Regions from separate parts of the Streptomyces sp. NPDC127108 genome, predicted to be linked through region 2. Evidence: riboswitches for the same ligand, from Rfam matches in the RefSeq annotation. Region 2 holds a riboswitch; the other holds the start of a gene.
What was found. Region 2 has a riboswitch for S-adenosylmethionine ahead of thrC (threonine synthase). Riboswitches for the same ligand answer to the same signal wherever they lie in the genome.

Region 1: it holds a riboswitch for S-adenosylmethionine, as region 2 does, so the genes downstream of both, ACFVHO_RS11520 (aminotransferase class V-fold PLP-dependent enzyme) here and thrC (threonine synthase) in region 2, are expected to answer to the same signal.

Annotation. Positions count from the first base shown of each region.
Region 1 is NZ_JBHXTE010000011.1:39,005-54,136, reverse strand. Features, by position in the region: gene ACFVHO_RS11535 (Rieske 2Fe-2S domain-containing protein) at 1-86, shown strand, start outside; gene ACFVHO_RS11530 (cytochrome bc complex cytochrome b subunit) at 83-1,735, shown strand; gene trpD (anthranilate phosphoribosyltransferase) at 1,890-2,954, shown strand; SAM riboswitch class IV at 3,187-3,304, shown strand; gene ACFVHO_RS11520 (aminotransferase class V-fold PLP-dependent enzyme) at 3,492-4,886, shown strand; gene ACFVHO_RS11515 (glycerate kinase) at 4,814-6,037, opposite strand; gene ACFVHO_RS11510 (SLC13 family permease) at 6,127-7,542, opposite strand; gene ACFVHO_RS11505 (response regulator transcription factor) at 7,631-8,293, opposite strand; gene ACFVHO_RS11500 (sensor histidine kinase) at 8,322-9,683, opposite strand; gene ACFVHO_RS11495 (small secreted hydrophilic protein) at 9,808-10,161, opposite strand; gene ACFVHO_RS11490 (Lrp/AsnC family transcriptional regulator) at 10,272-10,553, opposite strand; gene ACFVHO_RS11485 (rhomboid family intramembrane serine protease) at 10,550-11,281, opposite strand; gene ACFVHO_RS11480 (hypothetical protein) at 11,416-11,655, shown strand; gene ACFVHO_RS11475 (NYN domain-containing protein) at 11,693-13,042, shown strand; gene ACFVHO_RS11470 (NlpC/P60 family protein) at 13,257-14,309, shown strand; gene ACFVHO_RS11465 (NlpC/P60 family protein) at 14,575-15,132, shown strand, end outside.
Region 2 is NZ_JBHXTE010000019.1:58,647-73,778, forward strand. Features, by position in the region: gene nagA (N-acetylglucosamine-6-phosphate deacetylase) at 1-119, opposite strand, end outside; gene ACFVHO_RS17730 (ROK family protein) at 127-1,134, opposite strand; gene ACFVHO_RS17735 (extracellular solute-binding protein) at 1,622-2,845, shown strand; gene ACFVHO_RS17740 (DUF3263 domain-containing protein) at 2,876-3,166, shown strand; gene otsB (trehalose-phosphatase) at 3,183-4,043, shown strand; gene ACFVHO_RS17750 (trehalose-6-phosphate synthase) at 4,304-5,698, opposite strand; gene ACFVHO_RS17755 (glucosyl-3-phosphoglycerate synthase) at 5,946-6,929, opposite strand; SAM riboswitch class I at 7,061-7,217, shown strand; gene thrC (threonine synthase) at 7,211-8,533, shown strand; gene ACFVHO_RS17765 (MoaD/ThiS family protein) at 8,563-8,838, shown strand; gene ACFVHO_RS17770 (cold-shock protein) at 9,259-9,462, shown strand; gene groL (chaperonin GroEL) at 9,814-11,439, shown strand; gene ACFVHO_RS17780 (SigE family RNA polymerase sigma factor) at 11,671-12,168, shown strand; gene ACFVHO_RS17785 (hypothetical protein) at 12,161-12,709, shown strand; gene ACFVHO_RS17790 (mannosyltransferase family protein) at 12,814-14,148, shown strand; gene murQ (N-acetylmuramic acid 6-phosphate etherase) at 14,156-15,106, opposite strand.

The DNA of each region.
Region 1 (15,132 bases), on a different contig from region 2:
AGATCGGCGTGAACGAGGAGGGCTACCTCGAGGCGCACGGCGACTTCGAAGAGCCCGTCGGTCCTGCCTTCTGGGAGCGCGGATGAGCACCGAGAACACCACGGCGACCGAGGCCCCGGCCGCCGACTCACGCAAGAAGGCGCCCGCCGGTGAGCGGGTCGCCGACTGGGCCGACGGCCGACTCGGGATCTACTCCCTGGCCAAGGCCAACATGCGCAAGATCTTCCCGGACCACTGGTCCTTCATGCTCGGTGAGATCTGCCTCTACAGCTTCATCATCATCATCCTCACGGGTGTGTATCTGACGCTGTTCTTCCACCCGTCGATGAACGAGGTGGAGTACCACGGCAGCTACGTGCCCCTGCAGGGCCAGCTGATGTCCGAGGCGTTCAACTCGACCATGCACATCTCCTTCGATGTGCGCGGTGGTCTGCTGATCCGGCAGATCCACCACTGGGCGGCGCTGATCTTCCTCGCGGCGATGTTCGTGCACATGATGCGCGTCTTCTTCACGGGCGCCTTCCGCAAGCCGCGCGAGGTCAACTGGCTGTTCGGCTTCCTGCTGTTCGTCCTCGGCATGTTCACCGGCTTCACCGGTTACTCGCTCCCGGACGACTTGTTGTCGGGCACCGGTGTCCGCTTCATGCAGGGTGCCGTCCTGTCGGTGCCGATCGTCGGAACGTACCTCTCGATGTTCCTGTTCGGCGGGGAGTTCCCCGGCGGCGACTTCGTGGCGCGGTTCTACTCGGTCCACATCCTGCTGCTGCCGGGCATCATGCTCGGCCTCGTGGTGGCGCACCTGATCCTGGTCTTCTACCACAAGCACACGCAGTTCGCGGGCCCCGGCAAGACCAACAAGAACGTCGTCGGCATGCCGCTGCTCCCGGTCTACATGGCCAAGGCCGGAGGCTTCTTCTTCCTGGTCTTCGGTGTCATCGCGGCCGTCTCGGCGATCGCCACGATCAACCCGATCTGGGCTCTCGGGCCCTACCGTCCGGACCAGGTGTCCACGGGTGCCCAGCCGGACTGGTACATGGGCTTCTCCGAAGGCCTGATCCGTGTCATGCCGGGCTGGGAGATCAACCTCTGGGGACACACGCTCGTCCTGGGTGTGTTCATTCCGTTGATCATCTTCCCGCTGGTCCTCGTGGCCATCGCGGTCTACCCGTTCATCGAGGCCTGGGTCACCGGGGACAAGCGCGAGCACCACATCCTGGACCGCCCGCGCAACGCCCCGACCCGCACCGCCTTCGGTGTGGCCTGGATGACGTGGTACTTCGTCCTGCTCGTCGGTGGTGGAAACGACCTGTGGGCCACCCACTTCCACCTGTCGATCAACTCGATCACCTGGTTCGTCCGGATCTTCTTCTTCGCCGGACCGGTCATCGCGTTCATCGTCACCAAGCGGATCTGCCTGGGCCTGCAGCGGCGCGACAAGGACAAGGTGCTGCACGGACGCGAGTCCGGCATCATCAAGCGCCTGCCGCACGGTGAGTTCATCGAGGTGCACGAGCCGCTCAACAAGGAGCAGCTGCACACCCTGACCGCGCACGAGCAGTACCAGCCGCTCGAGATCGGCCCGACGGTCGACGAGAACGGCGTGGAGCGCAAGGTCAAGGGTCCGCAGAAGCTGCGGGCGAAGCTCTCCAAGGGCTTCTACGGCGAGGACAGCCAGATCCCGAAGCCCACCGCGGAGGAGTACAAGGAGATCACGAGCGGCCACGGCCACCACTGATCACCTGAGCGCCACCAGGCGCTGACCCGAAGGTCGCCACGGCAGGAGCCCCGTCCAGTGCATGGACGGGGCTCTTTGCCGTCCTGGGGGCTGGATAGGGTGGACCCACCCCAAGAAGCTTGGGAAGTCTTCGTCTACGAACCCAGGAGCGGCCATGAGCGCTGTGACCCCCGCAGGAGGCGACACCGCGGCGGCCCGTTCCTGGCCCGACGTACTGAACGGGCTGCTCGACGGGCGCGACCAGAGCGCGGACGACACGGCCTGGGCCATGGACCGCATCATGAGCGGTGAGGCCACGGACGCGCAGATCGCGGGCTTCGCGGTGGCGCTGCGCGCCAAGGGCGAGACCGTCGAGGAGATCTCCGGCCTGGTCCGGACGATGTACGAGCACGCCCACACCATCGACGTGCCCGGGCCGAGCGTCGACATCGTCGGCACCGGCGGCGACGGCGCCAAGACCGTGAACATCTCCACCATGTCGGCGATCGTCGTCGCCGGGACCGGCGCGAAGGTCGTCAAGCACGGCAACCGCGCGGCGTCCTCCGCGAGCGGCGCCTCCGACGTCCTGGAGAAGCTCGGCGTGAACCTGGAGCTCACCCCCAGACGGGTGCGGGAGGTCGCCGAGGAGGCCGGGATCACCTTCTGCTTCGCGGTGAAGTTCCACCCCGCGCTCCGGCACGTGGCGCCCGCGCGGCGCGAGCTGGGCATCCGGACCACCTTCAACTTCCTCGGCCCGCTCACCAACCCGGCCAGGGTGCGGGCCCAGGCCACCGGTGTCGCCGACGCGCGGATGGCGCCGATCCTCGCCGGCGTCCTCGCCGAGCGCGGCTCGTCGGCGCTCGTCTTCCGCGGTGACGACGGGCTCGACGAGCTGACGACGACGGCCACGTCGCGGGTGTGGGTGGTACGGGACGGGGGCGTCCACGAGGAGGCCTTCGACCCCCGGGACGTCGGCATCGACCTGGTGCCGGTCGAGGCGCTGCGGGGCGCCGACGCCTCCTACAACGCGGAGGTCGCGCGGCGGCTCCTGGACGGTGAGACGGGGCCCGTGCGGGACGCGGTGCTGCTCAACGCCGCGGCGGCGCTGGTCGCCCTGGAGCCGGGCGAAGGGTCCCTGGCGGGGCGGATCAGGACGGGGATGGCCAAGGCGGCCGACGCCATCGACTCCGGGGCAGCGAAGGGTGCGCTGGCGCGCTGGGTGGCGGCGAGTAACAGCTAGCCCCGTCAGCGGGGCGGGGTGGTGCGCCCCGTACGGGGCGCGGGGAACTGCGCGACCAGCCACAGCGAAGCCGCAGACGCATCTGCCAGGTACTCCGCAGACGCGTCTGCGGCTTTTCGTGCGCTGGTCGCGCAGTTCCCCGCGCCCCTTACGGGGCGTGTGGTGTACGTCGCAGTCCGGATTCTGGACTGCTGTGTTGCGGGTTCAAGATCGTGTGGCAAGATGCTGGGCAGGTCATGAGTGACAGCGACTACGGCCCCGGCCCGCTGTCCGGCAACCCTCCGTCCGTGGCGGGGTGCCCCGGGTGAAGACCAGGCGGTGGACAGCAAGGTTCGCCGCAAGCGCGGACCCCTTCTGAACCCTGGGGTCCTGGTCCTCAAGGGAGCAGTCTCGTGAGCAAGCGAATGCGATAGGGCGTCGACGCCCCTCTTCCGCGCACCTTTTCGCACCTCTTCTCCTTCATCGCTGAGCCGGTCGCCGCCGTACGTCGTACGCGCGTCGCGCAGCGAATTCGCTCACCTCTCACGGGAGTTCGCCATGTCTGCCACCACTGTCGCCGCCGACCCCGCCGTCTGTGCCCCGCTGCCGGTCCTCGGCCGCGACGTCACCGTCCCCCTCGTCACCGGCGGCGAGGTGACCTACGCCGCGCTCGACTACGCCGCCAGCGCCCCGGCCCTGCAGCGGGTCTGGGACGACGTGGCCGCGTACGCGCCGTACTACGGAAGCGTGCACCGCGGCGCCGGGTACCTGTCGCAGCTGTCGACCGACCTGTTCGAGAACGCGCGGAAGACCGTCGCCGAGTTCCTGGGCTGCCGCGATGCCGACCAGGTGGTGTTCACGCGGTCGACCACCGACTCGCTGAACCTGCTCGCCGCCGCCCTGCCCGCCGACTGCCAGGTCTTCGTGTTCGAGACCGAGCACCACGCCTCGCTGCTGCCCTGGCGCGACGCCCGCGTCACCTACCTCGACGCCCCGCGCACCCACGACGAGGCCGTCCACACCCTGGAGCGCGCCCTCGCCGACCGCGACCCCTACGGCCCCGCCCTGGTGTGCGTCACCGGCGCCTCGAACGTCACCGGTGAGCTGTGGCCCGTGCGCGAGCTGGCCGCCGCCGCGCACGCGCACGGCGCCCGCATCGTCCTCGACGCCGCCCAGCTGGCGCCCCACCACCGCGTGGACATCGCGGAGTTGGACGTCGACTGGGTCGCCTTCTCCGGGCACAAGCTGTACGCGCCCTTCGGCTCCGGTGTGCTCGCCGGGCGGGCCGACTGGCTGCAGGGCGCCGAGCCGTACCTCGCCGGTGGCGGCGCCTCCCGGAAGGTCGCGCGGCGCGCCGACGGGGGAGTGGACGTCGAGTGGCACGACACGGCGGCCCGGCACGAGGCCGGTTCGCCCAACGTGATCGGCGCCTACTCCATCGCCTCCGCCTGCAAGGCCCTGGACGAGGCCGGGTTCGACGCGCTCGTGGAGCGGGAGCGGCACCTGATCGCGACGGTCACCGCGGGGCTCGCGGCGGTGCCGCAGGTGCGGGTGCTCTCCCTGTTCGGGGACGACGCGCCGCGCGTGGGCGTCATCTCGTTCGTCGTGGACGGCTGGAACAGCTCGCACTTCGCGGCCGCCCTGTCCGCCGAGTACGGCATCGGGGTGCGCGACGGCCTCTTCTGCGCCCACCCGCTCGTGCGCACCCTCCTCGGCGGCGCCCCCGACGAGCCCGGCGAGTGCGGCGCCCCGGAGGCCGCGCCCGGCGAGCGGTCCCTGAACGCGATCCGGGTGAGCTTCGGCGCGGGCACCCCCGACGAGCACGTGGAGCGCTTCGTGCGCGCCGTCCGCGAGCTGGTGACCGACGGGGCGCGCTGGAACTACCGCACGGAGGACGGGCGTTGCGTGCCGGACACCGGCACCGAGGCCGCCGCTGAGGCCACGGCGGCCTGACGCCGCAGCCGGGACCCCAGGACGATCATGCGCAGGGCGCGCTCCGTCGCGTCCGTCAGGAACTCGCCGCCCCGGCTCAGCGCCTCCGGGAGCGACACCGGGGCGGGCAGGATCGCGCTGTAGGCGTCCACACCCAGCTCCCGGACCGCGTGCGCCCCGTCCCCGATGGTGCCCGCGAGCACCAGGACCGGCCGCCCGAACCGCTTGGCGCGCCGGGCCACCTCGGCCGGGACCTTGCCGCGCGGCGTCTGGTGGTCCAGGGCGCCCTCGGCGGTGACGACCAGGTCGGCGCGGGCCAGGCGGGCGTCCAGGTCCAGATGGTCGAGGAGCACGTCGAAGCGGGGCAGCAGCCGGGCGCCGAGCGCGGCGAGGCCCGCGCCGAGGCCTCCGGACGCGCCGGTCCCGACGCCTCGGTAGAGGTCGGTCGTGACGTTCAGGTCGCGGGTCAGGACGTACGCCCAGTGCTCAAGGCCCGCCGCGAGCTGCTCTACCTGGGCGGGGGTCGCGCCCTTCTGCGGGCCGAAGACGCGGGCCACGCCGTGCTCGCCGCACAGGACGTTGTGCGGGTTGCAGGCGACGAGCAGCTCGGTGTCCGCGAGGCGCGGGTCGATGCCGCTGGTGTCGATGTGGTGCAGCCGCATCAACTCCCGCCCGCCGTACGGCAGCTCCCAGCCGTCCTCGTCCAGGAGCCGGGCGCCGAGGGCCTGCAGCGCGCCCGCGCCCCCGTCCGACGTGCCCGAGTCGCCGCAGCCCACCAGGATGCGCCGGGCGCCGGTGTCGAGGGCGGCGCGGATCAGCTCGCCGACGCCGTACGTGGTGGTGGCGCCCGGGTCGCGCAGATCCCGCGGGACCAGGCCGAGGCCCGCCGCCGCTGCCATCTCGACCACGGCGGTGCCGGAGCCGAGGAGGGCGAAGTGGGTGCCGATGCGCTCGCCCACGGGGCCCGTCGCGGGCAGCGCCACCAGACGGCCCCCGGTCGCCGCCGCAAGCGCCTGCGCGGTGCCCTCGCCGCCGTCGACCAGCGGGATGAGGTCGACCTCTGCGTCCGGCACGACGCGCCGCACCCCGGCGGCGATGGCCTCCGCGACGGACTGGGCGGACAGGGACTCCTTGAAGCCGCTGGGCGCGACGGCGAAACGGGTGAGGGGCATGGACGTACTCCTTGACTGGTGAACGAACGACGGAGGGTGGGGGGGCGGGCTCCGAGCGGCCCGCGAAGCCCGGGCGGCCGGGCCGGGGCTCAGCGCACGACGGGCACGCCGAGCAGCGGCCACACCGCGAGGGCGAACAGCAGGACGAGCGCGGCCGTCAGGGGTGCCAGGACGGCGGACAGGCGCAGCAGGTCGCGCGGGGTGTAGGTGGGCGTGCCGGGTATCTCGGCGAAGAGCGTCACCGGCTTCGCGGAGGCGGGCAGCGTGTGGCAGAAGCCGGCGGCCGCCGTGGACGCGAGCGCGGCCGCGACCGGGTTCACGCCCGCGCCCACGGCGGCCGCGACCACCAGCGGCACCAGGACGGACGAGCGGGCCGAGCGGGACTGGAGCACCAGGTGGGCCGCCGTGCTGACGGCGATGACGGCGGCCAGGAACAGACCGGGCGGCAGGTCCACGGGAAGCCCCGACACCAGCCACTTCGCCGCGCCCGAGTCGGCGAGCGCCACGCCCATCGCCATCGTCGCCGCCATGAAGAGGAGCAGCGCCCACGGCACGGTCTTCAGGGCGTCCTTCAGGCGTACGGTGCCGAGCGCGGGCGAGGACGCGACGACTGCGCCGATCAACGCGACCACGGCGGGCGGCACTTGGTGCAGGGGCTCGCTGCACCACAGGGCGACGACGGTGGCCAGGAGCAGGGCGCAGCGCGTCTCGGCGGGCTCCCAGGGGCCGGTGACGGGGTGTTCGCTGTGCTCCTGGATCTGCTCGGCGGTGATGTGGACGGGGCCCGTGCGGTCGTCGCGGCGGGTCGTCGTCCACAGCACGGCCTCGGCCGCCAGGTGCGAGGACGCTATGGCGAGGGGCAGGCCGAGCAGCAACCACTGGGTGAAGCCGATGCGTTCGCCGGTGGCCTCCCACAGGACCGACACGGTGATCAGATGCGCGCCCGCGCCGATCAGGGTCGCGACGGCGGACAGCAGGATCACGGTCGGGAACAGCAGCGCCAGCATCACGACGAGCCGTTTGCGGTCGGCCAGGACCTTGGCGAGCGCGAGGAACACCGGCAGCGCGAGCGCGGCACGCCCGGAGGTGGCCGGGACCGCGAAGGCCGTGACGACCAGGGCGGCGGTCGTCAGATGCGTCAGCTGGCGCACGCTGCGCGCCCCGCTGACGAGGAACGCCGCCGCCCGCCCCGCGAGCCCGCTGCGCGCCACGGCGGCGGCGAGCACGAACGCGCAGATGAGGAGCCACACCGTCTCGTCGCCGAGGGTCCCGAAGAGGGTGTCGCTGCTGATCACGCCGGTGGCGGTGAGGGCGAGGCCCGCGCCGAGCGCGATGTACGTGTCGTCGATCGGCGTGCCGATCCAGGCGCAGGTGGCCAGCGCGAAGACGGCGAGGGTGAGGCGGGCGTCACCGCTCAGGCCGGGGAAGTTGCCGGGGACGACGAGGAGCGCGCACAGGCTCAGGGCCAGGCAGAGCAGGATCGTTTGCCGCAGGGTCAAGGTCACGGCACTCAGCGTCTCGGCGCGCCGTGAGCCTCCAATGAGCCGAAGATGAAAGGAACTTCACCGGCGGCCCGCACCAGGTCCCCGGCGGTCACCCGGGCAGCCGGTACCCCATGCCCCGCACCGTCTCCACCCGCTCCGCCCCGAGCTTCTTGCGCAGCGCCCGTACGTACACGTCCACGATGTTCGACCCCGGGTCGAAGTCGTAGCCCCACACGTGGGACAGGATCTGCTCCCGGGAGAGCACCTGCCCCGGATGGCGCAGGAACAGCTCCAGGAGCACGAACTCACGCGCCGTCAGGTCCACCGTGCGCTCGCCCGAACGGGCCCTGCGCGTGCGCAGGTCCAGTGTCACCTCGCCGCTGCGCAACACGGTCACCTCGGGCGCCCGGGCCGCCGTGCGCAGCCGCAGGCGCACCCGCGCGAGCAGCTCCTCGAACCGGAACGGCTTCGTCATCCAGTCGTCCGCGCCGCCTTCGAGCCCGGCGACCGTGTCGCGCACGGAGTCGCGCGCCGTCAGGACGATCACCGGAACCGACACCCGCGCCTCGCGCAGCTCCCGGAGCACGGTGAAGCCGTCCCGGCCCGGCAGGCCGATATCCAGGAGGATCAGGTCGAAGCCGCCGGTGAGGGCGTAGTCGTAGGCCGCGTCGCCGTCGCCCACGATCGTCGTCGTGAAGCCGTTGGCCCGCAGCCCCTTGTCGACGAAGGAGGCGATGCGCTCCTCGTCCTCCACGATCAGCACCCGGCTCATGTACGGCCTCCGGTTCGCGCGGCGCGGCTCATGTCTGGTCCTCCAGTACGAGTACGAAGGTGGCGCCGCCGCCGTCGGTGGGGCGCAGCCGGACCTCGCCGCGGTGGCCGCGGGCGATCGCGCGGACGATCGAGAGCCCGAGCCCCGCGCCGCTGGTCCTGGCCCCGCGCCGGGACGTGCCGCGCCGGAAGCGTTCGAAGATGACCTCGGCGTCCTGTGCCTGGACGCCCGGACCGCTGTCGGCGACGTACAGCTCGATCCGCCCGGACACCAGGCGCGAGCCGACGCGGATCCGCCCGCCGGGCACCGTGTGCTGCACGGCGTTCTGGGCGAGCTGGACCATCGCCTGGGTGATGCGCTGCGGGTCGAGCCGGGCCTCGCGGTCGGCGACCTCGGCCAGTTCCCAGCCGCGCTCGCCGAGGGCGCGGGCCTTCACGAAGACGTCGGCGGTCAGCTCGGCGAGCTGCACCGGCTCCGGCCGGATGAAGTCCGGGCGCTCGGCCTTGGCGAGGAGCAGCAGGTCCTCGACGATCCGGCTCATCCGGTCCAGCTCGTCGGTGACCAGGCGGACCGTCTCCTCGCGCTCCGCCGGGTCGTCCCCCATCAGCTCCAGGTGGCCGCGGACGATGGTGATGGGGGTGCGCAGCTCGTGCCCGGCGTCGTCGACGAACTCGCGCTGCGCGGCGAACGCGCGCTCCAGGCGGTCCAGCATGCCGTTGAAGGTGTCGGCGAGCGCGGCGATGTCGTCCTTGCCGTGCACGGGGATGCGCCGGGTCAGGTCCTGCTCGGTGAGCTGGGCGGCGGCGGTGCGCACCAGGCGTACGGGTTTGAGGATGCGCCCGGCGACGGCCCACGCGATGCCCGTCGTCAGGACGAGGGCGACGCCGGAGATGGCGAGCAGGATGCGGAACACGTCGTCCGCCTTGGCCTGTTCGGCGGCCGGGTGGAAGGCGACGACGAACGCCGCCTCCGGCTCGTCGCCGTAGCGGGCCACCTCGACCTTGGCCCAGCGCAGCTCGCCGGAGTCGCGGTCCAGGGTGCCCGTGGAGCCGTCCGCCGCGAAGATCGCACGCCGGGCCGCGGGGTCGCGGTGCAGCGGGTCGCGCACCGAGAGCTCCCGGGGCTGGCTGAGCTGGGCCGGGCCCGCGCCCTCCCGGCGCACGAGGCCGATCAGTTCCTCGTCGGGGTCCGCGTACTGCCGCTCCAGGAAGACCTTGAGCAGCTTGCGCGGGTCGGTGAAGCCCTTGCCGGTGTCCGGATCGATGCCCCGGTTCACGAAGTTGGTGAACTCGCCGGTCTCCTGGGTGAGCAGCCGGTCGACGCGGTGGTCGACGTCGCGCAGCAGGATCGAGCGGGTGGTCGCGGCCACCGCGGCGAGCGCGACCGCCATCACCAGGAGCAGCCAGAGCAGGATGCGGACGCGCGCGGAGATGCGGCGTTGCGCGGGGCCGGGCGGCTCGGCCGTCGTGGCCGGGTCGGTCGCCGCCGGGCCGGGCGTCGGGCCGGTCGCCGGGTCAGTCGTCGCCGGGTCCGTCGTCCGCGTCGTCGTCCCCGGAGGAGCCGGGCTTGCCGGTCGATCCGGGGGTGTGGGATCCGGTGCTGCCTTCGTCGTCATCGTCGCCCTGATCGTCCTGGTTGCCCCCGCCGTCCGTGGAGTTCTCGCCGACCGGGGGCGGCGAGACCACCTGGTCGCTGGGGGTCGGCTGCGGCTTCGTCGGCGCGGTGGACGGGGAGCCGCTGTCCAGTTCGACCTTGGGGGGCACCTTGGGCGAGGTGGGGCTGTCGGTGAGGGCGTAGCTCGTCACGGCGATGCCCAGCGGAATCGCCACGACGGCCGCCAGGGCCGCGATGCGATGGGAGAAGACCATGGCGGCGATGGTGCGTGGCGTACCGGGTCGTCAGCATGAGCCGCAGATGAAGAATCCCTCATCCGGGAGCGGCCCGGCACACGTGCCCCGCCGCCGGACCGGGGGAGGGGCTAGGAGTCCAGGCCGATCGCGAACGCCGCTTCCAGGTCGTGCTGCGAGTACGTACGGAACGCCACGTGCGTGTCCGTGCCCTCCACGCCGGGGATCTTGCTGATCCGGCCGGGGATGACGTCCGCCAGGTCGTCGTGGCGGGACACGCGGACCATCGCGATCAGGTCGTAGGTGCCGGTGACGGAGAAGACCTCGCTGACGCAGTCGAGGGCGGCGATCGACTCGGCGATCTCGGGGATCCGGTCCACGCTGGTCTTGATGAGCACGATCGCGGTGATCACGGCTGACTGTCTCCCTCGGTGGCCGTTCCAGAGGCTTTCACTCTACTTGCCCCCCGACCCCGCCCCCAGGCGTAGACAAACCCCAAGGAAAAGCCCACCAGGTGCGCCAGATACGCCACCCCCGGCCCCTGCCGCTCCTGCCCCGCGGCCGCCCACTGCAGCGCCACCCAGAACGGCAGCACCACCCATGCGGGAAACCGCAGCGGCAGGAAGAACAGGAACGGGAAGAGGCTGGTGACCCGCGCCTTCGGGAAGAGATAGAGAAAGGCGCCGAGCGCGGCGGAGATCGCCCCCGAGGCGCCCACCAGGGTCTGGCCGGAGTCCGCGTGCGCGATCGCGTAGGCGAGCAGGGCGAGGGACCCGCAGCCGAGGTAGAAGAGCGCGTACTGGAGGTGGCCCATGCGTTCCTCGACCATCACCCCGAACACGTACAGGAAGAGCATGTTGCCGAGCAGATGCAGCCAGCCGCCGTGCACGAACAGCGCCGTCACGGCGGTGAGCGCGGCCCGTGGTTTCCCGCTGAGGAGTTCGACGGGTACCACCCCCCAGCGCTCGAAGTAGGCCCGCTGCGCGGCGATCAGCTCGTCGCCGGTGCCGTAGGCGGGGTTGAGACCGGAGCCCGGGGAGATCAGGAAGATCAGACAGCACGCGACGATCAGCGCGTACGTCACCGGAGCCGTCTGTCGCCCGACCATCCGGCCGACGGCCGGGACCCACGCAGTGATCATCAACAGAGCATGACGTAACGGCAGCGATCAGGTCATATCGCCTCGCCCACCCATGTGCGTACGGAGCCCCTTACGCAGGCCTTAGGGTTACGGGCAATACGCACCACGGTTCCCGAAGGAAAGCGAACGTCACGATGACGGTTCCCCTGCCGACCGAAACCACCCGATGGCGCTGCGCCCTCTGCGGCAACCTCACGCGCTTCGACGTGACCCGCTCCTCGAAGGTCGTCGAATACGTGCACCTCGACCTGGCCGGAGCGCCGAAGGTCGAAGAACGCGAGGTGGTCAGTGAGACCATCGAGTCGGTCCGCTGCCGATGGTGCAACGCGGTGGACCAGGTGGAACTCGTGGACAGGCCCGGGGCCGGCTCCTGAAACGGGAGCGGGCCCCGCACAGCTAGTGGGGTGACCGATGGTGGAGAGCGCGGGCGGAACGCCGGAGGACGGCGCCGCTGAGGTGCTCGACCGTCCGCTGCCCGACGGCGTGCGGCGGGCGGTCGTACAGATCGTGTCGGACGGCTTCGGCGGCCTCACGGTCGCCGAACTGCCACCTCAGCTGCGTCAGTACGCGCGCTTCACCCCGAGCAGGCGGGTGAAGTTCGCGGCCAACGCCATGGCCGCCGCCCTGGAGAGCGACCCGCTGTTCCGCCAGCGCATCGGCGAACGCCTGCGCGAGGCCCAGCCCGAGCTGGCCGAGGCCCTGGACAGCGGCACGCCGCCGCCCGCCGCCGACCCGCTGGACGTCGCGGCCGCCGCCTATGTGCTGCGCCCGCTCGGCTGGGTGAAGCTCGTCACCGCCGCGGGCGAGGAGGCCCAGCGCGCGGACGCCGAACGGGCCGACGAGGAGACCCGGGCCGAACTGGAGCGCCTTCGCGCCGAGCTGGCCGCCGCCCGCACCCACACCAAGGCCGAGACCGAGCGCCTGCGCGCCGAGCTGGACGCGGCCAAGCGCGAGGCCGACGCCACCCACCGCAAACTGCGCGGCGCGCTCAGCGACATCAAGCGCGGCGAGGCGGCGCTGCGCAAGGCGGCCGCCGAGGCCGACGCCGCGCGCGCCGAGGGCCAGGCCCAGCTGTCCGCCGCCGAGAGCGAGGCGCGGCGCCTCAAGGCCCGCCTCGGTGAGGCCGAGGCGGCCCTGGAGGCCACCCGCAGGGCCGCGCGCGAGGGCCGCAGCGTGGAGGACATGCGGGTGCGGCTGCTGCTCGACACGGTCCTCGAGGCGGCCCAGGGGCTGCGCCGCGAACTGGCCCTGCCACCGGTGTCGGTGCGGCCCGCCGAGACCGTCGACGCCGTCGAGCCCGGCCGGATGACGCCGAAGGACATCGCCGCCCGCGCGCTGTCGGAGAACGATCCGGCCATTCTCGACCAGTTGCTCGCCCTGCCGCAGGCGCATCTGGTCGTCGACGGCTACAACGTCACCAAGACCGGCTATCCCACGATGCCCCTGGAGAAGCAGCGACTGCGCCTGCTCGGCTCCCTCTCCCAGCTCGCGCTGCAGAGCGGGGCCGAGGTGACCTGCGTCTTCGACGGCGCCGAGCTGGCCGCGCCGGTGCTGCTCGCGCCGCCGCGCGGGGTCAGGGTGCTCTTCTCCAAGGCCGGGGTGACGGCGGACGAGCTGATCCGGCAGCTGGTGCGCGCCGAACCGCCGGGGCGGCCCGTCATCGTCGTGTCGACCGACCGCGAGGTGGCCGACGGGATCGCCAAGGCGGGGGCGCGCCCGGTGGCGTCCGCGGTGCTTCTGAAGCGGCTTTCGCGGGGCTGAACCCCATCCGCAACTCCCGTACCGTATGCCCGAATTGGGTCATAGGTGTGCGGGACGGAGCGTCAAATGACCGCTACCGAACGTCGATTCTTCGTAAAGAAAACGCTTGGCGCCGGACTTTTTCATGGTCAGGATTTGATCTGATCATCGGCTGGTCACTAGGGTCACGCCCAGACCTCCGCTCTGTTGATCACTCATCGAAGGAGCCGCCTTCGTGGCGTCACACCGTCGACCCAAGCAGCCGGGCCGCGCCCGTGTGACCGTGCTGACCGCGACCGCCGCCGCGGCCGTCGCGCTCACCTCCCAGGCCGCGAACGCCGCGCCGAACGAGAAGCCGAGCAAGGACGAGGTCAAGTCCAAGGTCGACAAGCTCTACGAAGAGGCCGAGAAGGCGACCGAGAAGTACAACGGCGCCAAGGAGAAGCAGGAGAAGCTGGAGAAGCAGGTCGACACCCTGCAGGACAAGGTCGCCCGTGGTCAGGACGACCTCAACGACCTGCGCAGCGGCGTCGGTTCGCTCGCCAGCGCCCAGTACCGCTCCGGCGGCATCGACCCCTCCCTGCAGCTGTTCCTCTCGTCCGACCCGGACAACTACCTGGACAAGGCCTCCGCGCTCGACCAGCTCAGCAGCAAGCAGGCCGAGGCCCTGAAGAAGATCCAGGCCAAGCAGCGCACCCTCGCGCAGCAGCGCAAGGAGGCCGCGGACAAGCTCGGCGACCTCGCCACCACGCGCACCGAACTCGGCAAGAAGAAGAAGGAAGTCCAGGGCAAGCTCGGTGAGGCGCAGCGCCTCCTGAACTCCCTGTCCGCCGCCGAGCGGGCCGCCCTGAAGGCCAAGGAGGACCGCGCCTCGCGCGACTCCGAGCGCCAGGCCATGGACAAGCCCGACTCCAAGGGCCGCGCCCCCGCCAAGGGTTCGGGCCGCGCCTCGTCCGCGTACGCCGCCGCGCAGAGCAAGATCGGCTCGCCCTACGTCTACGGCGCGACAGGACCCTCCTCCTTCGACTGCTCCGGCCTCACCTCCTGGGCCTACGCCCAGGCCGGCATGAACATCCCGCGCACCTCGCAGGCCCAGGCCAACTACGGCACGCGCATCGCCTCGCAGAGCGACCTGCGCGTCGGCGACCTCGTCATCTTCTACGGCGACCTGCACCACGTCGGCTTCTACGCGGGCAACGGCCAGGTCCTGCACGCGCCGCGCACCGGCGCCGTGGTCCGCTACGAGTCGATCAACAACATGCCGTACCAGTTCGGCGTCCGCATCTGACGTCCGCCCCCAACGGCGCCCGACGCACCGTCCGATCGGGCGAATTCCGGTAACCTCCGCTGACCCCGCGCCCCGCCGATGACCTGCGTCAGAGGCGGGGCGTCACTGTGCGTAGGCGCTCGAGGTCTTTGGTCGCGACCTGATCACGCCGCTACTGTCGCGCGCGTTCCCCGACACCCGGGGAGCGGCCCCCGCCCCGCGCGGGGGAGCCGACAGTCCCCCGCCCGGCGGGGGTCCGTTCCAGCGGAAGGGAGAGCGGCTTCCCGTGGGATCCCATCGCCGTCCCGCAGCACCCACCGGTCCCGACCGGTGCGTACGCACCGCCACCATCACCGTCCTGTCCGCCGCGGCCGCCGCGGCGGCCCTGGCCGCGGCACCCGCGGGCGCCGCCCCGCAGGACCCGCGGTCCGACACCAAGGCCAAGGTGGACCGCCTCTACGAGCAGGCCGAGAAGGCGACGGAGGCGTACAACAAGGCGGACGAGCGCGCGGACACGCTGCGCGACCAGGTCGAACGGGCCAAGGACAAGGTCGCGAGAGGCCAGGAGCGCATCAACGCGATGCGCGGCGCCCTCGGTTCGCTCGCCGGTGCCCAGTACCGCTCGGGCGGCATCGACCCCACGCTCGCCCTGATGCTCTCCTCCGACCCCGACGGCTATCTGGACCGGGCCGCCGCGCTCGACCGCATCAGCGCCCGGCAGAGCGGCGAACTCACCAAGCTCCAGCGGGCCCAGCGCGAACTCGCCCAGGAGCGCTCCGAGGCCACCCGCAAGCTCACCGAGCTCGAGGAGAGCCGCAAGACGGTCGCCCACCACAAGCGCACC
Region 2 (15,132 bases):
GCGTCCGCGGGCGGGCTCCCCGTGATGCGGCCGTCGTCCGACACGAGCACGCGGCCGCCCGGGACGGTCCCGGTGGGCAGTACCACCTGGGCACCGGCGAGCACCTTGCTAGTGGCCATCTGGTGGTTACCTCCGGGGAGTCGGGGTCGCGGGGTTGGTGGTGGTGGCGTCGGTCGTCGCCGGTGCGGTGGTGGCGGCCGGGGTCTGCGCGGTGGCTTCGAGCAGGTCCCAGGCGAGCAGGCCCGCGCCCAGGCAGCCCGCCGCGTCGCCGAGTGCCGCCGGGACGATCTCCGGCAGCGTCTGGAACTCGACCACGCGGGCGGCGACCGCCGTGCGCAGCGGTGTGAACAAGGTTTCCCCGGCCTCCGCGAGGCCGCCACCGATGATCAGGGTGTGCGGGTCCAGGAGGGTGAGGGCCGTGAGCAGGCCGTCGGCGAGGGCGTCGACCGCGTTCTGCCAGACGGCGAGGGCGCGGGGGTCGCCGGAGCGGACCGCCTTCGCGCAGTCCGCCGCGTCCGCCGTCGGGTCGCCGCTGGCCTCCGCCCAGGCCTTGCTCACCGCGGACGCCGACGCCAGGCGCTCCAGGCAGCCGCGCTGGCCGCAGCCGCACGGGGGGCCGCCGGGGCGTACGACGATGTGGCCGATCTCGCCCGCGGAGCCGTGGGCGCCGGGCTCGATGGTGCCGTCGATGCCGATCGCGCCCGCGATGCCGGTGCCGAGCGGGACGAAGAGGAAGCGGTCGGCGCCCTTGCCCGCGCCCACGCGGCCCTCGGCGAGGCCGCCCGTGCGGACGTCGTGGCCGAGCGCCACGGGGATGCCTTCCAGGCGGGCGCTCAGGAGGTCGCGCAGCGGTACGTCGGACCAGCCGAGGTTGGACGCGTACACCGCGATGCCGTGGTCGGCGTCCACGATGCCCGGTACGGCCACGCCTGCGGCTGCCGCCGGTTCGCCTAGGTGCGCCACTCCGTGGGCCCTCAGGTCGGCTGCGAACTCTACGATCGACTCGACCACGGCGTCCGCGCCGCGGTCCCTGCCGGTCGGGCGGCGGGCCTCGTGCAGCAGCGTGCCGTCCGCCCCTACCAGGGCGGCCTTCATTCCTGTGCCGCCCACGTCCAGGGCGATGACATGTCTCACGGGGACAGTGTCGCGTGTGACCCCGCGAGAGGTCTAGTCCACCTGCGTTCCGGTCGGGCCCTCGCGGGGCGCCCCAGTCCCGCCCCTTCTCCGAAACCGGGGCTGCGCCCCTGGACCCCAGGGGGTGGGTGTCCCGTGCGGGTGGGACGGGCCTCCGCCGAATCGGCGCTTCGCGCCTCGTCCTCAAACGCCGGACGGGCTGAAAACTACTTCGCCGAGGCGGGCTGGAGGTGCCGGGCTGTTGGGCTGGTGGTGCAAGTTTGGGCGGGTGGGTGGGAGAGAGCCCGTCCGGCGACTGAGGACCCGGCGCGGAGCGCCGGTGGGAGGGGGGGCAATAAGGCAAGGCCGTTGCAGAAGTGATACTCGGGTGGTGTAGACCTTGTATCCGGACGCGAGGGAAACTCGCGGTTCATTCGTACGACGAGGGTGGGAAACAGCAGTGCAGCGGCGCGTGACAGGTCTGACCGCGGCGGTGGCCGCACTGAGCATGACGGCGCTGCTCGCCGGCTGCGGCGGCGACTCCGGTGACTCCGGCGACGTCACCCTCAAACTCGTGGCCGCCGACTACGGCGACTCCGCCGCCAACAGCTCCAAGAAGTACTGGGGCGAGCTGACGAAGAAGTTCGAGGCCGAGCACCCGGGCATCAAGGTCGATGTGACCGTGCACTCCTGGACGGACGTCGACCGCGAGGTCAAGGAGATGGTGAAGGACGGGAACGCCCCCGACCTCGCCCAGATCGGCGCGTACGCCGACTACGCCGCGCAGGACAAGCTGTACTCCGCCGACGACCTGCTCTCCATCCCCACCCAGGCCGACTTCCTCGCCCCGCTCTCGAAGGCCGGCGAGGTGAACCGGGTGCAGTACGGCATGCCGTTCGCCGCGTCCACGCGCCTGCTCTTCTTCAACGAGAAGCTGTTCAAGAGCGCCGGGATCAAGCCGCCGCAGAGCTGGACCGAGCTCCAGGCCGCCGCGCAGAAGCTGAAGGCGCGCGGCGTGAAGATCCCCTACGCGCTGCCGCTCGGCCCGGAGGAGGCGCAGGCCGAGACGATGCAGTGGCTGCTCAGCGGGGGCGGCGGCTACACCGACAACGTCGGCTCGTACGACATCGACTCCAAGCAGAACGTCCAGACCTTCACCTGGCTGAAGAACGAACTGGTCGGCAAGGGCCTCACCGGCCCCACCGCGCCCGCCGAACTCGACCGTGCCGAGGCCTTCGCCGCGTTCACGCGCGGTGACGTCGGCATGCTCAACGGGCACCCCACGCTGATGCAGATGGCCTCGAAGAAGGGCCTGAAGTACGGCATGGTTCCGATGCCCGGCGTCAACGGCAAGGCCCAGTCCACGATGGGTGTCGCCGACTGGATGATGGCCTTCAAGCAGAACGGCCACCGCAAGGAGATCGGCGAGTTCCTCGACTTCGTCTACAGCACGAAGAACGTCCTGGACTTCTCCCGCGAGTACGACCTGCTTCCCGTCACGACGTCGGCGTCGCAGGAGATGGCGGAGAACAAGCAGGACTCCGCGAAGCTCGGCGAGTTCCTGAAGGAACTGCCCGCCTCGCAGCTGTACCCGGTCGGCAAGACGTCCTGGGCGCAGGTCTCCGTGCAGATCAAGAAGTACATCGGCAAGACCGTCGACAAGAACGGCGACCCCGAGGCCATCCTCGGGCAGATCGAGTCGAAGGCGGCCGCGGAGGAGAGCGCGCAGTGACGCGGGGGCGCCGGGGTTAGCGTGGTCGTCATGACGGACGACACGCAGCCCGGGCCCGACGGGCTTCCCGAGCCGCCCGACGGGCCTCCCGAGCCGGGGGGCCTCTCCGGGCGAGCCAAGGACGTGCTCGCGCTCGAGCGGCGCAACTGGGCCGGGCCCGGCGCCAAGGAGCGGGCCATCCGGGAAGAGCTGGGGCTCGCCCCCGTCCGCTACTACCAGATCCTGAACGCCCTCCTCGACGACGAGCGGGCCCTCGCCCACGATCCCGTCACCGTGAACCGACTGCGACGGGTTCGACAGGCGCGGCGCGCCGAGCGTTGACGTTAGGGTCTGGCCCATGGGTGACCCGACGCACTCCCTGCCGCACTCCTTGCCGCAGCCGCTCACGCCCGCCGGGCGGGACGGACTCGCCGCGCTCCTGGCCCGGCCCGAACGTGCCGTGATCGCCCTCGACTTCGACGGCACGCTCGCGCCGATCGTGCCCGATCCCGAACGGGCGCGGGCCCACCCCGACGCGGTGCCCGCGCTGGCCGCGCTCGCGCCGAAGGTCCGGTCCGTGGCCGTCGTCACCGGCCGGCCCGCGGGGGTCGCCGTCCGCTACGGCGGGTTCGCCGGGGTCCCCGGGCTCGAACACCTCGTCGTGCTCGGGCACTACGGGGCCGAGCGGTGGGACGCCGTCACCGGGACCGTGCAGGCCGCCGAGCCGCATCCCGGTGTCGCCGCCGTGCGGGCCGAGCTGCCCGGTTTCCTGGACGCGATCGGGGCGTGGCGCGGGACCTGGATCGAGGAGAAGGGGCGGGCCGTCGCCGTCCACACGCGGCGGGCGCGGGATCCGCAGGCCGCGTTCGACGCGTTGCGGGGGCCGCTCGGGGAGCTCGCCGTCCGGCACGGGCTGATCGTCGAACCCGGACGTCTCGTCCTTGAGTTGCGGCCGCCCGGTGTCGACAAGGGGGTCGCCCTCGTCGACTACGTACGTGAGGTGGGCGCCGAGTCCGTCCTGTACGCCGGGGACGACCTCGGGGACGTGCCCGCCTTCACGGCGGTGGACAAGCTGCGGTCCGACGGGGAGGTGCGGGGGCTCCTCGTGTGCAGCGGCAGCCCCGAGGTCACGGAACTCGCCGCCCGCGCGGACGTGGTGACCGAAGGTCCCGCCGGCGTGGTCGCCCTCCTGTCGGCGGTGGCACACCAACTGCCGTAACGGCTCGGCACGCTTGGGCTGTGGCCTTCCCCTGCCGTCATGGCACCGTCGGCCTGGGCTGTGCCCACCCGTCCCGCCTTGCGGGACGATTGCCCACAGAGGTATGCGCACCGCACCCGCCCTCGCGCCCGGCCCCCACCCGCACCCGCACCCGCACCCGCACCCGCCGACGGTGGCCGGCCCCCGCTGGAGACGTTCACCCCGCGGTCGACTGGAAACGGGCGGGCGGGGTGGGAGACATCCCGCCGCGGAGCGGTGGGTCAGGGGGTGCGCAAGGCGTGGAGTTGGTCCAGGAACCACTGGGTCGGGGGGAGGGCGGTCGCGGCCGCGGCCAGGCGTTTGGTGCGCTCCGCGCGCTCCGCGGGGGGCATCAGGAGGGCTTCGTGGAGCGCGGCGGCCGTCGCGGACACGTCGTACGGGTTGACGGTGAGCGCGTCCTCGGCGAGCTCCTCGTACGCCCCGGCCTCGCGGGAGAGGACGAGCGCGCAGCCCTCGTCGGAGACGACGGGGACCTCCTTGGCGACGAGGTTCATGCCGTCCCGGATGGGGTTGACGAGGGCGACGTCGGCGAGCCGGTAGGCGGCGAGGGAGCGGGCGAAGTCGTCCTTGACGTGGAGGACGACCGGCGTCCAACCGGCGGTGCCGTACGCGGAGTTGATGGCGTCGGCGACCCGCGTCACCGCCGCGGTGTAGTCGCGGTAGACGGCGAGGTCCTGCCGCGACGGATAGGCGAAGGCGACGTGCACGACCCGCTCCCGCCACTCGGGCCGCTCGGCGAGGAGCCGCTCGTAGGCGTGCAGTCCGCGCACGATGTTCTTGGACAGCTCGGTCCGGTCCACCCGGACGATGACCTTCCGGTGGGGCCCGATCTGTTCCCGCAGCGCGGCGAGGCGCTCCTCGACGTCGGGGCGCCGCGCCCGTTCCCGCAGGAAGTCCGGGTCGGCCCCGAGCCCGTGCACCCCGATCCGGGTCCCTGACGTGCCGCCGAGGACCGCCACGCAGCACGCCGTGAAGGCGTCCGCCCAGCGCCCGGTGAGGAAGCCGAGCCGGTCCGCGCCGAGCATCCCGCGAAGGAGCTGTTCGGCGATGTCGTCGGGCAGCAGCCGGAAGTAGTCGACGGGCGCCCAGGGCGTGTGCGAGAAGTGGCCGATGCGCAGGTCGGAGCGGAGTTCGCGGAGCATGCCGGGCACCAGGGCCAGGTGGTAGTCCTGCACTAGGACGGCCGCGCCCGGCGCCGCCGCGCCCGCGAGGGCTTCGGCGAAGGCCCGGTTGTACGTCTCGTACGCGGCCCACTGGGCGCGGAACTCCGGCCCGAAGGAGGGTTCCAGGGGCGTCTGGTACAGCATGTGGTGCACGAACCACAGCACCGAGTTCGCGACGCCGTTGTACGCGTCGGCGTGCACGGCGGCGTCGATGTCGAGCATCCGCACCCCCGGCTCGCCGACCCCGCGCCGCACGGCCTCCCGGTCGCCGTCGCCGAGCGCCGAGCACACCCACAGGGCGTCGGCCTCGTCGCCGATGGCGCTGAGCCCGGAGACGAGGCCGCCGCCGCCGCGCTTGGCGTCGAGTGTCCCGTCGGCACCGAGGGAGTACGTCACCGGGCCGCGGTTGGACGCGACGAGGACCTGGGCTGCGCCCGCCTGCTCGGAAGCCATGTGCCGAAACCTAGCCGTTCGCGCAAACGCTCAAACGTAGGGCCGGGGAACGTCACGTCCCCACCCGGAGACCGCCCACCACGCCCCGAGTGCGGGCGACGAGCGGACCGTATACGACCCGCCGGACGGGCGCGGTACGAGCCACCGACGGGCGCGACACGAGCCACCGACGGGCACGACACGAGCCGCCGGACGCGTGCGACCCGACCCCCATGACCCCACCCGCCGGGCGCCCCCGCCCGACCCCTCAGGCCACCCGTCGCTCCGCGTACTCCGCGACCTCCGCCATCGGCGGCCGCTCCTCCGTGTCCACCGCGTACGTCCGCGGTTCGAAGCCGTGCTCGCCGCGGACGAACTGGGTCAGCTCGGGGCGGACGAGATGGGCGCGGGCGAGCCGCAGCTGCGCGGTGCGGTAGATCGCCGCCGCCATCCGCCCGAGCGCCTGCCCGTCCTGGTGCCGGTGCCTGCGCACTCCCACGTCGACCTGCGCGAGCGCGTCCAGGCCCACGGTGTGCAGCGCGTCGACGAGCAGGCCGAGCTCCACGCCGTACCCGACGGGGAAGGGGAGGCGTTCCAGGAGCGACCTGCGGGCCGCGTACTCGCCGCCGAGCGGCTGCACGAACCCCGCGAGCTGCGGCCAGTGCATGTTCAGCAGGGGCCGCGCCATCAGCTCGGTGACCCGGCCGCCCTGCCCGGCCGTCGCGCCGGACGCGGGTCCTTCGGCCGCGGGGCCGTCGGACACCGTCATCGGGCGGTCGTACATCGCCTTCACGAACTGCACGTCCGGCTCCGTGAGGAGCGGCCCCACGATGCCGGAGACGAAGTCCGCCGAGAACTCCTTCAGGTCCGCGTCGACGAACGCCACGATGTCACCGCGGGTGACCAGGAGGGAACGCCACAGGACCTCGCCCTTGCCCGGTACGGCGGGCAGCCGCGGCAGGATCCCGTCCCGGTGCACCACCCGGGCCCCGGCGGCCGCGGCCACCTCGGCCGTCCGGTCCGCGGAGCCGGAGTCGATCACCACGAGCTCGTCGACGAGCGGCACCCGCTCCATCAGCTCCCTGCGGATCTCGGCGACGATCCCGCCGACCGTCTCCTCCTCGTCGAGGGCGGGCAGCACCACGCTCACCGAGGTGCCGAGGGCACGCTTGGCGGCTGTCAGGGCGCCGGGCGCCCGGTCGGCGACGGACCAGGAACGCCTGCTCAGCCAGCGCTCGACCTCTTCCAGCACGCGCGTCCTCCCGGTTGTGATCCATCTCGCGCATCGGACGACTATCTCAAGGGTCCAAGGCTTCGGTTACAGTCTTGAACAACGCCGGTGACCATCGCATGTCGGGGGTCCCGGGCGTCACAATCGAATACCGCTCATCCAGAGGGGCAGAGGGATACGGCCCGTTGAAGCCCCGGCAACCCTCCAGCCGGTCTCGTAAGCCGCCGCCAGCGCGGCGCCGCGAGGCTCCCGGCTCGGGAAGGTGCCAATTCCGTCTCGCGGCGAGATGCGCCGCGAGGAAGATGAGGAGAAAGGGCCTCGCCTCCATGGCTGTGCAGACTGTCGCCACCACCGCCCCCGCCGCGGACACCGTCGATCTCGGACCCGCTTCCGGACTCTCCTGCCGCGAGTGCGGAACCCGCTTCGACCTGGGCCCCATCTTCGCCTGCGCCGAGTGTTTCGGCCCCCTCGAAGTCGCCTACGACCTTCCCCTCGGCGACCCGGAGGCCCTGCGCAAGCGGATCGAGTCCGGCCCCGCCAACATCTGGCGGTACGCCCCGCTGCTGCCCGTCCCCGCCGACGTGGCCGACAAGCCGAACCTCAACCCGGGCTGGACCAAGCTCGTCAAGGCCGACAACCTCGCCGCCGAACTCGGCGTCGACCAGGGCAAGTTGTTCATCAAGGACGACTCGGGCAACCCCACGCACTCCTTCAAGGACCGCGTCGTCGCGCAGGCCCTCGAGGCCGCCCGCGCCTTCGGCTTCACCACGCTGTCCTGCTCCTCCACGGGCAACCTCGCCGGTGCCGTCGGCGCCGCCGCCGCCCGCGCGGGCTTCCGCTCCTGCGTGTTCATCCCGCACGACCTGGAGCAGGGCAAGGTCGTCATGGCCGCGGTGTACGGCGGCGAGCTCGTCGGCATCGAGGGCAACTACGACGACGTGAACCGCTTCTGCTCCGAGCTGATCGGCGACCCGCTGGGCGAGGGCTGGGGCTTCGTCAACGTCAACCTGCGGCCGTACTACGGCGAGGGCTCCAAGACCCTCGCGTACGAGATCTGCGAGCAGTTGGGGTGGGTCCTTCCCGACCAGCTCGTGATCCCGATCGCCTCCGGGTCCCAGCTCACGAAGATCGACAAGGGTCTGAAGGAGCTGATCGCGCTCGGTCTGGTCGAGGACAAGCCGTACAAGATCTTCGGGGCGCAGGCGGAGGGCTGCTCGCCGGTGTCCACCGCGTTCAAGGCGGGCCACGACGTCGTCCGGCCGCAGAAGCCGGACACCATCGCCAAGTCGCTCGCCATCGGCAATCCGGCCGACGGTCCGTACGTCCTCGACATCGCGCGGCGTACCGGCGGGGCGGTGGAGGACGTGAACGACGAGCAGGTCGTGGACGCGATCAAGCTGCTCGCCCGCACGGAGGGGATCTTCGCGGAGACCGCGGGCGGGGTGACCGTCGGCGTCGCGAAGAAGCTGATCGAGGCGGGCCTCATCGACCCCTCGCTCACCACCGTCGTGCTCAACACCGGAGACGGGCTCAAGACGCTTGACGCGGTCGCCGCGACGTCCCAGGCGACCGCGACGATCCGCCCGAGCCTCGACGCGTTCCGCGCCGCGGGCCTGGCCAGCTGACCTTCCCGGCACCCCAGAAAGGCATCCCCATGAGTGTCAACGTCCGCATCCCCACCATTCTCCGCACCTACACCGGCGGTCAGGCCGAGGTCGCCGCCGAGGGGGGCACCCTCGGTGAGGTCATCGCCGATCTGGAGAAGAACCACACCGGCATCGCCGCCCGGGTCCTGGACGACCAGGGCAAGCTGCGGCGGTTCGTGAACGTGTACGTGAACGACGACGACGTGCGGTTCGAGCAGGGCCTTGAGACCGTGACGCCGGACGGCGCCGGGGTTTCGATCATTCCTGCCGTCGCCGGCGGCTGAACGCACGCAGAGTCACCGGGAATGCCCCCTCCGCGAGAGAAGCGGAGGGGGCAATTCTGTATGGTTGAGCGCGGTACAGTTGGGAATGGAGCGCCGCTCTCGGCGCAAGCAGTGCCGCGCGCATATTCGAAGTCGGCCGCGGAGCCGACAAGAAGTAGCCAAAGTGTCCTGCCTATTTGAACCTTATGCGGCATTTGTCGGGCCCGACTTGCCCTGAATTCCATGGAATTCTCCGGAAATCTCCGATAGCGCGTGCCCAGAATTCTCGTCCGATTGACCTGTTGCAGAGGGCAGTTGGACAGATACATTCAGCCGCGGTCGACGCGTTCCGGCGCACACCCCCAACCCATGGGGAGTGAGGTCTGACCCGGGTCCGCGAAGTGCGGGTCTGCGCAAGGGCCAGTAATAGGGGAGTTAGGCATGGCTCAGGGCACCGTCAAGTGGTTCAACGCGGAGAAGGGATATGGCTTCATCGCGGTCGACGGTGGTGCGGATGTATTCGTCCACTACAGCGCGATCCAGATGGACGGCTACCGCACCCTGGAAGAAGGTCAGCGAGTCGAGTTCGAGATCTCGCAGGGCCAGAAGGGTCCGCAGGCGGACATGGTCAAGCTCGCCGTCTAGCGGCTTGACGCGATCGGCCACCGACGCGACGCAGACGAAGGGCCCGCACCCCGGGAACGGGGCGCGGGCCCTTCGGCGTTGCAAGATCGGGGAGTTCCGCCCGGGGCGCGCGGGGTCCCGTGCGGGAGCGGCGAGTCCTCGTACGAGACCCGGGGGCGACCTTGCACTCGCGGGGGTCGAGTGCTAATCATTGGCGTTAGCACTCTACGAGTGAGAGTGACAGAACTTGGATCGGGTCGGTGAGGTCCGCAGGCCGGGTGGGGCAAGGAACCACACGGCGCGCAGGCCGTCCGTCGCGGGCACCAGCACGATCCGTTTGCTTTTCCACCCCGTCCGGGAGGACCACTTCACATGGCCAAGATCATCGCGTTCGACGAGGAGGCACGGCGCGGCCTCGAGCGCGGCATGAACCAGCTCGCCGACGCCGTCAAGGTGACCCTGGGCCCCAAGGGTCGCAACGTCGTCCTCGAGAAGAAGTGGGGCGCCCCCACGATCACCAACGATGGTGTGTCCATCGCCAAGGAGATCGAGCTCGAGGACCCGTACGAGAAGATCGGCGCCGAGCTGGTCAAGGAGGTCGCGAAGAAGACGGACGACGTCGCCGGTGACGGCACGACGACCGCGACCGTCCTCGCCCAGGCGCTCGTCAAGGAAGGCCTGCGCAACGTCGCGGCCGGCGCCAACCCGATGGCCCTCAAGCGCGGCATCGAGAAGGCCGTCGAGGCCGTCTCCGGCGCCCTGCTCGAGCAGGCCAAGGACGTGGAGACCAAGGAGCAGATCGCTTCCACCGCCTCCATCTCCGCCGCCGACACCCAGATCGGCGAGCTCATCGCCGAGGCCATGGACAAGGTCGGCAAGGAAGGCGTCATCACCGTCGAGGAGTCCCAGACCTTCGGTCTGGAGCTGGAGCTCACCGAGGGTATGCGCTTCGACAAGGGCTACATCTCGGCGTACTTCGCCACCGACATGGAGCGTATGGAGGCGTCGCTCGACGACCCGTACATCCTGATCGTCAACTCCAAGATCTCCAACGTGAAGGACCTCCTTCCGCTCCTGGAGAAGGTCATGCAGTCGGGCAAGCCGCTGCTGATCATCGCCGAGGACGTCGAGGGCGAGGCCCTGTCCACGCTGGTCGTCAACAAGATCCGCGGCACCTTCAAGTCCGTCGCCGTCAAGGCCCCGGGCTTCGGCGACCGCCGCAAGGCCATGCTCGGCGACATCGCCATCCTCACCGGTGGCACGGTCATCTCCGAGGAGGTCGGCCTCAAGCTGGAGAACGCCGGTCTCGACCTGCTCGGCCGCGCCCGCAAGGTCGTCATCACCAAGGACGAGACGACCATCGTCGACGGCGCCGGTGAGAGCGACCAGGTCCAGGGCCGGGTCAACCAGATCCGCGCCGAGATCGAGAACTCGGACAGCGACTACGACCGCGAGAAGCTGCAGGAGCGCCTGGCGAAGCTCGCCGGCGGTGTCGCGGTCATCAAGGCCGGTGCCGCGACCGAGGTCGAGCTCAAGGAGCGCAAGCACCGCATCGAGGACGCCGTGCGCAACGCCAAGGCGGCCGTCGAGGAGGGCATCGTCGCCGGTGGTGGCGTGGCCCTGCTGCAGGCTTCCTCGGTCTTCGAGAAGCTCGAGCTCGAGGGTGACGAGGCCACCGGTGCCGCCGCTGTGAAGCTGGCCCTGGAGGCCCCGCTGAAGCAGATCGCGGTCAACGCCGGCCTCGAGGGCGGCGTCGTCGTGGAGAAGGTGCGCAACCTGACCGTCGGTCACGGCCTGAACGCCGCGAACGGCGAGTACGTCGACATGATCGCCGAGGGCATCATCGACCCGGCGAAGGTCACGCGTTCCGCCCTGCAGAACGCCGCGTCCATCGCCGCGCTGTTCCTCACCACCGAGGCCGTCATCGCCGACAAGCCGGAGAAGGCCGCCGCTGCGGGCGCTCCGGGCGGCATGCCGGGCGGTGACATGGACTTCTGATCCCTCGCGGATCGGCAGTTCGTCGCAGTACGCGAACGAGGGCGGCACTCCCTGTCTCAGGGGGTGCCGCCCTCGGGCGTTCCCGGGGTCTTTCTCCGGGGCGTCGCCGGGCCCTTTCTCCGGGGCGTCCCCGGCAGGAGCCTCCCGGCGAAAAAATCTCCCGCCCCGTGTCAACCGAACCCACCCCCGCAGGTCTAGAGAGGTTGTACCGACCAGATGGGGAGCACGTCATTGACCGCTGAGGAGTTCGAGGAGTTCTACGCCCACGCGGTCCGACGGCTCACCGGCCAGCTGTATGTGATGCTCGGCGACCTGCAGGAGGCGCAGGACGTCGTGCAGGAGGCGTTCGTCAGGGCCTGGAGCAGGCGCGGGCGTCTGGTGAAGGAGGCCGCGCCCGAGGCGTGGATCCGCACCGTGGCCTGGCGGCTCGCCGTGCGCCGGTGGCACGGGCGGCGGCGCAGCGAGCAGGCCTGGCAGCGGCACGGCGGCGCGCCGCCCGCGGCCGCGCCCGACCCCGGTTCCGTGGTCCTCGTCGAGGCGCTGAAGGGTCTTTCCCCGCAGCAGCGCAGGACGGTGGCGCTGCACTACATCTGCGATCTGTCGGTGGAGCAGATCGCCGCGGAGACGGGCCAGTCCACCGGCACGGTCAAGACGCATCTGTCCCGGGGGCGGGCCGCCCTCGCCGACCGCTTGCAGGACCCCCGTACCCAGGAGGCGCACGGTGACTGAAGCCCACCACGACGATCCGCTGGACGATTCGCTGGCGGACGCGCTCCGGGACCTTGCCGCGGCGGCGGAGCGCGGCAGCGACCCGGCGCCCGCGCCCGTGGTCACGGCCCGCGGCGAGCGGGTGCGGCGGCGCAGGTTCGCCGTGCTCGCGGCCAGTGCCGTGCTGCTGTGCGGCGGGATGGGCGGCGCGGTCGCCGCCGGGATCGCCGGGTCCGAGGAGCGGGTGTCCCCGGCCGACACCCGCGACCCGCTGCCCGCGCCCTCCTCCGGCGACCCGGTGCCCGACCCCACCTCCGGGCCCACCGACGCCTCGTCGTCGCCGGGACCGACCGAGACCACCGGTGCGCCCGACCCCAGCACGCCGCCTGCCACGACCGGCACCTCCGGCAGTTCCGCCGACGCCGACCCGAGCCACTCGCCGACGTACCCCCAGGGCACCGCGCCGCCGACCACCGGCACCCAGGGCCCGACCGAGACTCCGTACCGGGGCGCCGGGACCTCCCCGCCCCCGACGTCGGACATGACGGACGGCCCCGACTGACCCCGGTCGGCTCCCGCCCCTGACCGGCACCCCCGCAGCATCCACCGACCGGCGGCGCACCCTGCGCCGCCGGGCGATTCCGCGCGCCCGAACGGAGATCACGCATGCCAGCGGCACCGGCGACCACCGCCACCCGGCCCTCCCCGCGCCCGCCCTGGCCCGACGTCCGTGAGCGGGAGCGGGAGCGGCGGCCCGGCGGTGGGCGTGGGGTGCTGCGGCGGCTCGCGGGGCGCCTCGACGCCACCGACCGCTTCGTGCTCCAGGTGTATGTGTGCACGCGGGTGGGGCTGTTGATCACCGGGTACTGCGTGGGGTGGCTGTTTCCCGCGAACTCCCGTGCCAAGGAGGCGCCCGGGCTGCTCTCGGTGTGGGAGCAGTGGGACTGGACGCACTTCCGGCACATAGCGGAGTACGGCTACTTCGGGCCCGCGCCGGGGTACGCGGACGGCTTCGAGAACGAGGAGGCGTTCTTCCCCGGGTTCCCGCTGGTGCTGCGGGCGGTGCGCCTTGTCGTGCCGGACTGGGTGGCGGCCGGGCTGCTGATCTCGTTGGTCTCGGGCGCGGTCGCGATGCTCGCGCTGGCCCGCGTGGCCAGGCTCGGGGGCGCGGGCACGGGCACGGGCAGGGGCCTGGGCCTGGGTGCGGGTGCGGGGTCGCGCACGGGCGGGGGCGCGGAGGTCCGGCTCGGGGGCGCGGACGCCGTCGCCCGGCGTGCCGTCCTCGTCGTGCTCCTGTCGCCCTGCGCCGTCTTCCTCGCCGCGGGCTACTCCGAATCCCTCTTCCTCGCCTTCGCGTTGCCCGCCTGGCTCGCCGCCCGGTCGGGCCGCTGGCCGCTCGCGGCGACCCTCGCCGCATGCGCCACGGCGACCCGTGTCAGCGGGCTCTTCCTGGCCGCCGCCCTGGCCGTCGACTTCCTGCTCGCCCGCGACGGCCGCCGCGACTGGCGCCGACTGCCCTGGCTGACGCTGCCCGCGCTGCCCGCCCTCGCGTACACGCTGTACCTGTACGACCGCACCGGCGACTGGATGGCCTGGAAGCACGCCCAGGAGCGCGGCTGGTACCGCACCTTCCACCCGCCGTGGGAGGCCTGGGGCAACACCTGGGACGCGGGGTTCGACGGCCGCTACTCCACCGGGTACGCCCTGATGTCCCAGGCCGAACTGGCCGCCATGGTCGTCGGGTTGGCCCTGCTCGGCTGGCTGCTGTGGCGCCGGAGGTGGCCCGAGGCGGTGTACATCGCCCTCAACCTGTGGGCGCTCGGCACCTCGTACTGGTACACGTCCGTGCCCCGCGCGACCCTCCTGTGGTGGCCGCTGTGGACGGGCCTGGCCGCCTGGAGCCTCAGGGCGCCGTGGCGCGGGTACGCGGGGCTGTGCGTGCTCGCGCCGCTGAGCACGCTGTTCGCGGTGACGTTCCTGTCCGGGAGATGGACGGGCTGACTCCCGTTCATGCGGTACGGGAGTTGTCGAGCGCCGCCCTGAGGTGGCCGTCGGACTCGTCGAGGAGGCGGGCGGCGGTGGGGCCGTCGACGGAGCCGAGGAGGGTGAGGATGGCGTTCTTGACCTCGCCGTCGGTGGCCGCGAGGGCCGCTTCGATCTCCTCGTCGGAGGCGCCGGTGGCGAGGGCGACGATGCGGCGGGAGCGGGCGCGCAGTTTCTCGTTGGAGGCGCGCACGTCGACCATCAGGTTCCCGTAGGTCTTGCCGAGGCGGATCATCGTGATCGTCGACAGCATGTTGAGGACGAGCTTCTGGGCCGTGCCCGCCTTCAACCGGGTGGAGCCGGTGAGGAGTTCGGGTCCGACGACGACCTCGATGCCGTGCTCGGCCGCCGCGGCGAGGGCGCTGTCGGCGTTGCAGGACAGGCCGATGGTGAGCGCGCCGCGGGCGCGGGCGTGCTCGACGGCTCCGACGGCGTAGGGCGTGCGGCCGGAGGCGGACACGCCGACCACGGTGTCGTCGGCGGTGAGGTCCAGCGCGTCCAGGTCCGCGGCGGCCAGGTCCTTGCTGTCCTCGGCGCCCTCGATCGAGGTGACCACGGCGGACGGGCCGCCCGCGATGAGGCCGACGACGTCGCCCGGGTCGGTGTTGAACGTCGGCGGACACTCGGAGGCGTCGAGCACCCCGAGCCGTCCGGCGGTGCCCGCGCCCGCGTAGATCAGCCGCCCGCCGCGGGCCATGCGCTCGGCGGTCGCGTCGATGGCGGCGGCGATCCGCGGCACCTGCTCGGCGACGGCCGCGGGAACGGACGCGTCCTCGCCGTTCATGATCTTCGCGATCTCCGCCGTGGGCAGCCGGTCGATCTCGGAGAGCTCGGGCCGGAACGCCTCGGTGGTGAGGGTCTCCAACTGGGCACGGAGTTCGCCGTAGGCGGCGGGCCCGGTGGGCGTGGAGGTCATGGGGGTGCGGCTCTTTCGGGGGAGAG